2 regions of the Actinoplanes sichuanensis genome follow, and region 1 is predicted to be linked to the other one. Evidence: riboswitches for the same ligand, from Rfam matches in the RefSeq annotation. Region 1 holds a riboswitch; the other holds the start of a gene.
The links. Region 1 has a riboswitch for cyclic di-AMP ahead of Q0Z83_RS41745 (coiled-coil domain-containing protein). Riboswitches for the same ligand answer to the same signal wherever they lie in the genome.
Positions count from the first base shown of each region.

Region 2: another riboswitch for cyclic di-AMP. It lies ahead of Q0Z83_RS41290 (LysM peptidoglycan-binding domain-containing protein); the one in region 1 lies ahead of Q0Z83_RS41745 (coiled-coil domain-containing protein).

Region 1 covers NZ_AP028461.1:9,082,346-9,087,446, forward strand. The annotation lists gene Q0Z83_RS41735 (ABC transporter permease) at 1-9, shown strand, start outside; gene Q0Z83_RS41740 (ABC transporter ATP-binding protein) at 2-772, shown strand; gene Q0Z83_RS41745 (coiled-coil domain-containing protein) at 798-1,832, opposite strand; cyclic di-AMP (ydaO/yuaA leader) riboswitch at 1,831-1,969, opposite strand; cyclic di-AMP (ydaO/yuaA leader) riboswitch at 2,177-2,308, shown strand; gene Q0Z83_RS41750 (coiled-coil domain-containing protein) at 2,315-3,346, shown strand; gene Q0Z83_RS41755 (glycoside hydrolase family 65 protein) at 3,404-5,101, opposite strand, start outside.
Region 2 covers NZ_AP028461.1:8,980,619-8,985,719, forward strand. The annotation lists gene katG (catalase/peroxidase HPI) at 104-2,299, shown strand; tRNA gene Q0Z83_RS41285 (tRNA-Arg) at 2,377-2,449, shown strand; gene Q0Z83_RS41290 (LysM peptidoglycan-binding domain-containing protein) at 2,453-2,980, opposite strand; cyclic di-AMP (ydaO/yuaA leader) riboswitch at 2,980-3,126, opposite strand; gene Q0Z83_RS41295 (saccharopine dehydrogenase family protein) at 3,335-4,549, shown strand; gene Q0Z83_RS41300 (class I SAM-dependent methyltransferase) at 4,550-5,101, opposite strand, start outside.

The sequences.
Region 1 (5,101 bases):
CGTGGCTGACAACGAGCGGATCCCCACCGTCATCGCCGACGAGGCCCATATCGTCTACAAGATCCACCAGGCCGGCTCGGTCAGCGCCAGCCCGCTCGCCAGCTTCAAGCGCCTCACCACCCGCAGCAAGAACGCGAACATCCGCGAGGTGCACGCGGTCAAGGGTGTGAGCTTCATCGCCTACAAGGGTGAGGCGATCGGCCTGATCGGCACCAACGGCTCGGGCAAGTCGACCCTGCTGCGCGCGGTGGCCGGGCTCCTGCCGGTGTCCAGTGGCGCGATCTACGCGGCCGGCCAGCCCTCGCTGCTGGGTGTCAACGCGGCCCTGATGAACGAGCTGCCCGGCGACCGCAACGTCGAGCTGGGCTGCCTCGCGATGGGCATGTCGCCGGCCGAGGTCGAGGCGAAGCGGGACGCGATCATCGAGTTCTCCGGCATCAACGACAAGGGCGACTTCTCGTCGCTGCCGATGCGGACCTACTCCTCGGGCATGTCGGCCCGGCTCCGGTTCTCCATCGCGGCGGCGAAGAAGCACGACGTGCTGCTGATCGACGAGGCGCTGGCCACCGGTGACGCGAAATTCCGCAAGCGCAGTGAGGCGCGGGTCCGGGAGCTGCGCCAGGAGGCCGGCACGGTGTTCCTGGTCAGCCACAGCGAGCAGTCGATCCGGGACACCTGCGAGCGCTGCATCTGGCTGGAGGCAGGCGTGATCCGGGCCGACGGCCCGACCTCCGAGGTGATGAAGGAGTACGAGGCCTTCACCCGCAGGTGAGGCCCCGCACTCCTGCTGCGCCGGGCTAGTTGACCGACAGATGCACGTGGTTGGTGTGGTCGCTGGACGGGTCTCCGCCCGCCCCGCTGTACGACTTCCAGCCACTGCTCGGTAGCCAGATCCGGCGATACCAGATCACGTAGAGCACGTTCAGGTTGTCGGCGTTGTTGATGAAGTAGTTCGCCAGGTTGTCGCCGTACGTCTTGTCGGCTCCGGTGGCGTCGCCGCCGAACGTGCCCTTCTCGGCCGAGAAGTCGCAGGCCCGGCCCTTGGGGTGCTCACCGCTGTTCTGCGTTCGCCAGCACTTGGTGAACCTGGTGAAGCCGTCGGCGCGGGCCTCCTTGTAGGCGTGCAGGAGGGTCGCGGTCACACAGCCGCCGGTGCCGGTCGGGTCGGTCTGATTGCAACTGCTGCCACTCGGTCCGGGCGACGCGTCGGCACTGTCGCCGCCGTCGGACGACGAACTGGCGTCGTTGCCCTGATTCGCCGCCTTCAGTGCGGCCTCGGCCTGCTCCTTCTGCTTCGCCATCACGGTGACCTGCTTCTGCTGGTCCTTGATGGCGATGTCAATGGAGTCCTTGGCCTTCTGCCGGGTCTCCCGGGTGCTCTTGAGATCCTCGATCGCCCGGTTCTGGTCGGCGGCCACGAGAGCCAGCGTCTCGGCGCGACCCAGGAAGCCCTCGGCAGAGTCGGAGCTCAGCAGCGCGGCCATCGGCCCGCCCCGGCCCGCGGTGTACGCCTGGGTGGCGAGCAGGTCGAGCTTGTCCTGCTGCGGTCCGAGCTCGCCGTCCAGCTTCTTCAGCTCGGCGGTCAGCTTGGCCTGCTGTTCCTTGGACGTCTTGAGCTTGGCCTTCGCCTCCACGAAACCCTTGGAGGCCTTCTCGAGCTTGTCGATCAGTGACCCGGAGCCGCCCTCACCGTCGTCACCGGAGTCGCCGGGGGCGGCGAGCAGCCGGGGGGCCGCGGTGGCCGGCGTCGAGGCGACGGCCAGTCCGCACGCGGCGACGAGCAGCGCCAGCAACGCCGCTAATCGCCGCGCAGTGTTCTGCTGCACAGGCATTTCCTTCCGTCGGCCGCCGGCCGGGTTAGCTGACGGGTTCGGGACGAAGGAAATCCCTACCGCTGGTGAGCGGATTCACCCCAGGGAATATTGGTTCCCCGGCTCGCCTTTTTACGGCGATTAGGCGGCGGCTCCCGTGCGGGAACCGCACCGACCATACCCACTCGATCGACAGATCGACAGTTCTCGTACGCCGCGCAATGGCCTCGACACGAGCGGTGACAGCAATTACGGATAGTCGTTGCGATGTAACACTTTTGGCCGTTCCCAGGGTCTGATCCACGGCGATATCTCGGGTAAACTGACCGCCGGTCCTGCCAGGACGGCACCGCCCCCGAGTTGCCGGCAGGCCGCCGCCCAATCGTCGAAAGGCGAGCCGGGGAACCAGGTCACTGGGGTGTATCCGCAGTTTGCGGTAGGGATTGCTTCCGTCCCGAACCCGTCAGCTAACTCGGTCGGCGGTGACACGGAAGGAACTGTTGATGACCGCAAGTCCCCGCCGGTGGCTGATACACGCCCTGGCGCCGCTGGTGGCTGTCGTGATGCTCGCGGCACCCTCGGCTCCGGCTTCGGCCGAGCCCGGCGGCTCGTCGTCCACTGCTCAAGAGCAGGAGCAGAACGGTGGCGGCGGAGACGCGATTCTCTCCGATGTGATCGAGAACACGAACCGGCGCTATGTGTCCGCCAAGGCGGCCGTGGACAAGTCGGTGAAGGCGCAGGCTCAGCTGGCCAACCAGATCAAGCAGGCCGAGGCCCGGCGCGACGTGCTGATCCCCGAGGTCGACAAGATCGCCAAAGAGCAGTACATGACGGGCAACCTCAGCTCGATCGGATACCTGCTCAACGCCAACTCCTCGGGCGACTTCCTGGAGAAGGCGGTCTCCCTGGAGGAGATCAACCGGCTGCACGACGCCAAGCTGCGTGAGCTCAACGAGGCACTCCGGACCATCACCGAGAGCAAGGTCCGGCTCGACGCCGAGGTGAAGCAGCAGCAGCAGGACGCCGCCGCGATGAAGAAGCAGAAGGACGCCGCGGTCGACGCGCTCGCCCTGGTCGGCGGTAAAGGCGTGACCAAGGGTCTCGTGGTCGCGAACTCACCCGAGGCCGCCCCGGCACCCCGCAACTCCAGCGGCGGCTTCTCGGCCGAGGGCTGCACCGAGAAGGACCCGACCACGAACGGCTGCGTCACCAAGCGCACGCTGCACATGTACAAGGAAGTCAAGAAGGCCGGCTTCAACAACTTCGTCGGCTGCCATCGCGACGGTGGTCCGTTCGAGCATCCCAAGGGCCGCGCCTGCGACTGGTCGCTGCAGAAATCCGGGTTCTCGACGTTCGACACCGACAAGGAATTCCGGTACGGCAACAACCTGATGGCGTTCCTGGTGCGTAACGCCGATGCCCTCGGCATCTACTACGTGATCTGGAACAAGCAGATCTGGTTCCCGGCGAACGGCTGGAGCAACTACCACGGGGTCAGTGACCACACCGACCACGTGCACGTGTCGATGCTTTAGAGACATCACAAAGAACGGCCCCCGTCCGTACGGACGGGGGCCGTTTCGTATGTCGACTCAGTGCAGCGCTCGCCGGACCGGCGCCCGGCCGTGCGGCTGGGCCGGCGCCGGACCGGCCGGCACCGCCGCCGGGATCGGCATCGTCACCGGGCGCACCTGGGTGACCTCCAGCTCCTTGCCGTGGTGCAGCAAGGTGAGCCGGGCCTGGCCGCCGCCGTTGCGCAGCGAGTAGGTCACCTCGTCCGAGGTCACGCTCACCCGCAGCCGCAGACCGCGCCAGAGCAGCGAGAACTCCAGGTTGTTGATCCGGCTGGGCAGACGCGGAGCGAACGACAGCTGGCCGTTGAAGTCACGCATGCCACCGAGACCGGCGACCAGCGAGATCCAGGTGCCGGCCAGGGACGCCACGTGCACCCCGTCCCGGGCGTTCTGGTGCAGGTCGTGCAGGTCCATCAGGGCGGCCTCGCCCAGATAGTCGTGCGCGAGCTCCAGATGCCCGGTCTCGGCCGCGAGAACGGCCTGGATGCAGGCGGAGAGCGACGAGTCCCGTACCGTCCGGGCGTCGTAGTAGGCGAAGTTGCGCGCCTTCTCCTCCGGTGTGAACGCGTCACCCCGGATGTACATCGCCATGACCAGGTCGGCCTGCTTGACCACCTGCTTGCGGTACAGGTCGAAGTACGGGTAGTTCAGCAGCAGCGGGTACCCCTCCGGCGGGGTGTTCTCGAAGTCCCACTCCTGGAGCCGGGTGAAGCCCTCGCACTGCTGATGGACCCCGATCTCCTTGTCGTACGGGATGTGCACGGCGGCCGCCGCGTCCCGCCACGACGCGGTCTCCTCGTCGTCCACCCCGAACCGCCGGGCCAGGTCCGGATGGCGCTTGCAGGCCTCGACCGCGGTCATCAGGTTCTGCTGGGCCATCAGGTTGGTGTAGATGTTGTCGTTCACCACGGCGGTGTACTCGTCGGGACCGGTGACCCCGTCGATGTGGAACCGTCCGTGCCGGTCGTGGTGGCCCAGCGACCGCCACAGCCGAGCCGTCTCCACCAGCAGCTCCAGGCCGACCTCACGCTCGAAGTCGTAGTCCCCGGTGGCCTGCACGTAGCGGCGGACCGCGTCGGCGATGTCGGCGGCGATGTGGAACCCGGCGGTGCCGGCCGGCCAGTACCCGGAGCATTCCTGGCCCCGGATGGTCCGCCACGGGAACGCCGCGCCCTGCAGGCCGAGCGTCTGAGCCCGCTCCCGGGCCAGGTCCAGCGTCGAGTGCCGCCAGCGCAGCACGTCGGCCGCCGCGGAGGGCTGGGTGTAGGTCAGAGCCGGCAGTACGAACGTCTCAGCGTCCCAGAAGGTGTGGCCGTCGTACCCCGGCCCGGTGAGGCCCTTGGAGCCGATCGGGCGCTGCTCGGCCCGGGCGCCTGCCTGCAGCGTGTGGAACAGCCCGAACCGGACCGCCTGCTGCACCTCCGAGTCGCCCTCGACCTTGACGTCCGAGTGGTCCCAGAATGCGTCGAGATAGTCCTTCTGCTGCTGGACCAGTCCCTCCCAGCCGTCCAGGCGGGCACTGGCCAGAGCCGCCCCGACCTGGTCACGCAGGGCGGGCAGCGAGCGCATGCTGGACCAGCCGTACGCCGCCAGCTTGACCACCCGCAGCTTCTGCCCCGGCTCCAGCCGGCAGGCGACGGTGGTACGCAGCCAGTCCGGGTGGCCCTCGGTGGTGATGGCGTGCCGGCCCGGCGTCTCCACCAGGTGTTCCATGGC
Region 2 (5,101 bases), 100 kb from region 1:
GGCCGTCGGGTGTCGAACACCCCTCCCCCTTTTCTTGACTCATTCCAGAAAAGCAGGGCAGACTGCGAGCCGACTCTCGATCGCTCGCTACCCGGAGGATTTCGTGGCAGACGAACTCGCCGCAGCTCAAGGAAAGTGCCCCGTCGCGCACGGTGGTTCCGGCTCGCACGGCGGCCGGGCCAACCGGGACTGGTGGCCGAACCAGCTCGACCTCGGCGTTCTCCACGCCAACTCTCCGGCGGGCAACCCGAACGGCGGTGACTTCGACTACGCCGCGGCCTTCAACAGCCTCGACCTGGCCGCGGTCAAGGCGGACATCAACGCGCTGATGACCGACTCGCAGGACTGGTGGCCGGCCGACTTCGGTCACTACGGCCCGCTGATGATCCGGATGGCGTGGCACAGCGCCGGCACCTACCGGACCTTCGACGGCCGCGGCGGTGGCGGCTCCGGCCAGCAGCGCTTCGCGCCGCTGAACAGCTGGCCGGACAACGGCAACCTGGACAAGGCCCGGCTGCTGCTCTGGCCGGTGAAGAAGAAGTACGGCAAGAACATCTCCTGGGCCGACCTGATGATCCTGGCCGGCAACGTGGCCCTGGAGAGCATGGGCTTCGAGACCTTCGGCTTCGGCGGCGGCCGCCCCGACGTCTGGGAGCCCGAGGAGGTCAACTGGGGTACCGAGGACACCTGGCTGGACGACCGGCGCTACAGCGGCGACCGTGAGCTGGCCAAGCCGCTCGGCGCCGTACAGATGGGCCTCATCTACGTCAACCCGGAGGGCCCGAACGGCAACCCGGACCCGCTGGCCTCGGCCCGGGACATCCGGGACACGTTCGGCCGGATGGGCATGAACGACGAGGAGACCGTGGCACTGATCGCCGGCGGTCACACCTTCGGTAAGACCCACGGTGCCGGCCCGGCCGAGAACGTCGGTCCCGAGCCCGAGGCCGCCCCGATCGAGGCGCAGGGTCAGGGCTGGAAGAGCAGCTTCGGCACCGGTGTCGGCGCCGACGCGATCACCAGCGGTCTGGAGGTCACCTGGACCTACCACCCGACCCGCTGGGACAACGAGTTCTTCCACATCCTGTTCGCGTACGACTGGGAACTCACCACGTCGCCGGCCGGCGCGCACCAGTGGCGTCCGAAGAACGGCGCCGGCTCGGACCTGGTGCCGCACGCCTTCGACGCGTCGAAGCGGCAGGAGCCGCGGATGCTGACCTCGGACCTGGCGCTGCGTTTCGACCCGATCTACGGGCCGATCTCGAAGCGGTTCCACGACGACCCGGAGGAGTTCGGCAAGGCCTTCGCCAAGGCGTGGTTCAAGCTGACCCACCGTGACATGGGTCCGATCACCCGTTACCTCGGTCCGGAGGTCCCGTCCGAGCCGCTGATCTGGCAGGACCCGCTGCCCGCGGTCGACCACGAGCTGGTCGGCCCGGCGGACGTCGCCGCGCTGAAGGCCACCGTGCTGGCCTCCGGCCTGTCGGTCGCCGAGCTGGTCGCCACCGCGTGGGCCTCGGCTTCGACGTTCCGCGGCACCGACAAGCGCGGTGGCGCGAACGGCGCCCGCATCCGGTTCGCCCCGCAGAACCAGTGGGAGGCCAACGACCCGGCTCAGCTCGCCAGGGTGCTCGGTGTGCTGGAGGGTGTGAAGGCCGAGTTCGACGCGGCCGGTGGCGCGAAGATCTCCCTCGCCGACCTGATCGTGCTGGCCGGTTCGGCCGCCGTGGAGAAGGCCGCGAAGGACGCCGGGTTCGACGTCGAGGTGCCGTTCACCCCGGGTCGTACCGACGCCACCGAGGAGCAGACCGACGCCGAGTCGTTCGCGGTGCTGGAGCCCACCCACGACGGCTTCCGCAACTACCTCGCCAAGGGCCACGACCGCCCCACCGAGGCGCTGCTGGTCGACCGCGCGCAGCTGCTCACCCTGACCGCGCCGGAGCTGACCGTCCTGGTCGGCGGCCTGCGGGTGCTGGGCGCCAACACCGCCGGTTCGCCGCACGGCGTCTTCACCGAGACCCCGGGCGTGCTGACCAACGACTTCTTCGTCAACCTGCTCGACTTCGGCACCACCTGGACGGCCACCGACTCCGACGGCGAGACCTTCGAGGGCCGCGACCGCCGGACCGGTGCGGTCAAGTGGACCGCCACCCGGGCCGACCTGATCTTCGGATCGAACTCGGTGCTGCGTGCCCAGGCCGAGGTCTACGGCAGCGACGACGCCAAGGAGAAGCTGGTCACCGACTTCGTCAAGGCGTGGGTCAAGGTCGCGAACCTGGACCGTTTCGACCTGGCCTGACCGGTCAGGCGGTTTCCATCGGGCCCGGGTCGGCCGCACCGACCCGGGCTTCGCCTGCTGGTACCCTCAGCAACGTCGGGCTCGTAGCTCAGTGGATAGAGCAACCGCCTCCTAAGCGGTAGGTCGCGCGTTCAAATCGCGCCGGGCCCACTCTCAGATCTTCAACCGCTGCCCCACCCGCAGCCGGTGTGGGCTGCTCAGCACATCCGAGTTCGCCCGGTAGAGCGCTCGCCAGCCGCCCCGCACATCGTGCCGCGCCGCGATCCGCGCCAGCGTGTCACCCGGCCGGACCACGTAGCGTCCGGTCGACCGGTGCACCTTTCGTACGCTGCCGCGGGACGCCGCCGTGTAGGCGTGCCGCCGGCCGCAGGTCGGCCAGGCACCGATGCCCTGCCCGCGCACCACCCGTTCGGCGATCCGGATCTGCTCGGACTTGGACGCCCGGTTCGCGGTGTCTGCGTACTTTCCGCCGCCGTAGGCGCGCCACGTGCTCCGGCTGAACTGGAGTCCCCCGTAGTAGCCGTTTCCGGTGTTGATGCTCCAGTTGCCCCCGGATTCGCAGTGCGCGATCGCCTCCCAGTTGATGTCGGCGTGCGCCGGCCCCGCGAGGGCCACGCTTCCGGCGAGTCCGACGGCCAGCATCCCGACCGCGCGATGGAGTTGTCTTCCGATCTGAGCCATGAGCTTGTCCTCCACGCCTACGAGGTCAGCTGTCGGGTTCGGGCAGAGGTGCCCGGCCGCGTTCGCGGCTTCACCCCGAGGCGCCGTAGCGCCGAGGAACTCTTGGGTCCCCCGCTCCATGCCTTGGGTTTCGTCGAACCGTGGTCGGCGGCTGGACTCGGCGTTCCGACCACGGTGCCCACTCTGTTGCGGGCTGTCGAGATGCCGCGCTGCTGGTTGGTTATGCGAGACGCGGCAATGGAGTTGTAAGTCACAAATTAGCCGCTTTGATCTTCCTTTGTGCGGCTAACGTGCTGAATTCGGCGTGGCGCAACAGGTGCGGAACCCTCCACCGAGGGTGCACAATCCTCACCCATGAGTGAGTCAGAGCGTGAGTTCGACGTGATCGTCTACGGCGCCTCGGGTTTCGTCGGTGTGCTGGTGGCGCGATACCTCGCCGAACACGCTCCAGCGGGCGCACGCCTGGCCCTCGGCGGCCGTTCCAGGGCGAAACTGGAGGGTCTCGGCCTGGACCAGCCCATCGTCGTCGCCGACGCGAACGACGCGGAAGCCCTGACCACGATGGCCGGCCGCGCCAAAGTGGTGATCACCACGGTGGGGCCGTATGCGAAGTACGGCAAGCCGCTCGCCCGCGCATGCGCCGAAACCGGCACGCACTACGTGGACCTCACCGGTGAGGTGCTCTTCGCCCGGGACAGCATCGACGAGAACCATGAGACCGCACGGCGTACCGGCGCACGGATCGTGCACTCCTGCGGCTTCGACTCGATTCCGTCCGATATCGGGGTGCACGTCCTGCATGAACAGATCAGCCGGGACGGCGCCGGTGAGCTCACCGACACGACACTCGTGGTGACCAGCATGCGCGGCGGTGTCAGTGGCGGCACCATCGACTCGATGCGCCATCAGGTCGACGTGATGAAGAAGGACACCCGGCTGCGCAAGGTCGGCGCCAGCCCGTACTCGCTGAGCCCGGACCGGCAGGCCGAGCCCGACCTCGGCCGCCAGCCCGACATGCTCACCCTGCCGGGGTCCGACGTGGACACCAGCGTGCGCGGGCATCTCGCGCCGTTCGTGATGGCGTCCTACAACACCCGGGTGGTGCGGCGTAGCAACGCGTTGCGCGGCTGGGCCTACGGCCGCACGTTCCGGTACCGCGAGGTCCTGCGGGTGAAGAGCAAGGTCGCCGCCACGGTCGTCAAAACGGGGATGAACGCGCTGGTCATCGGCTTCGCGGTGCCGCCACTGCGCTTCGTCCTGGACCGCTTCCTGCCCGCGCCCGGTGCCGGGCCGAGCGAGGACACCCAGCGCAACGGTCACTTCACCATGGATCTGTTCACCACCACCACGTCCGGTGCGCGCTATCGCGCGCGGGTCAAGGCCAAAGGCGATCCGGGGTACGCCGCAACGGCGGTCATGCTCGGCGAATCGGCTCTCGCGCTCGCCTTCGACGACGAGGCGCTGCCGGAGGTCGAGGGTGGTGTGCTCACCCCGGCGACGGCGATCGGTGACGCCCTGGTCAAGCGGCTGCGCGACGCCGGGTTCGAGATCACGGCTCAGCGGCTCTGATCAGCGGCGCTGAGCCACCACGTGGAAGACGTGCCAGTGCTTCGGGCCGCTGAACGCCCGGCCCGGCTCGTCCTCCACCTCCCACCGCTCGATGGTCAGACCGTCGAACAGGGCGCGTACCTCCGGTTCGGTGAGGAAGGTCAGGTTCGGGTCGCCGGCCCAGCTGTCCCGGTCACCGAACAGGTCCACGGCGACCCGCCCGCCGGGACGCAACACCGACCGGATCAGTGTCCACACCCGATCGAATTCAGCGCGGGTCTGGAACGGAAGCGAGTAACCGGCATGGACGAGATCGGCGGGCGGTAGATCGTACAAATCCTGGAATCTGCTTGTTTTGATCGTCAAGGCCGCATGGCGGCCGCCGATGGTGCGCAGCAGGCGGGCCTCGGTCCCCGGCTCGCCGTCCAGAGCCAGCACCCGCCAGCCCGCGTCGAGAAACGCCCTGGTCTCGCGGCCTGCGCCGCAGCCGAGATCGACGGCGGTACGCCCGGCGCCCGGCCCGGCGAGCGCCAGCACCCGTTGGCACGACTCGCGGATCGGGCGGGCGGCCTG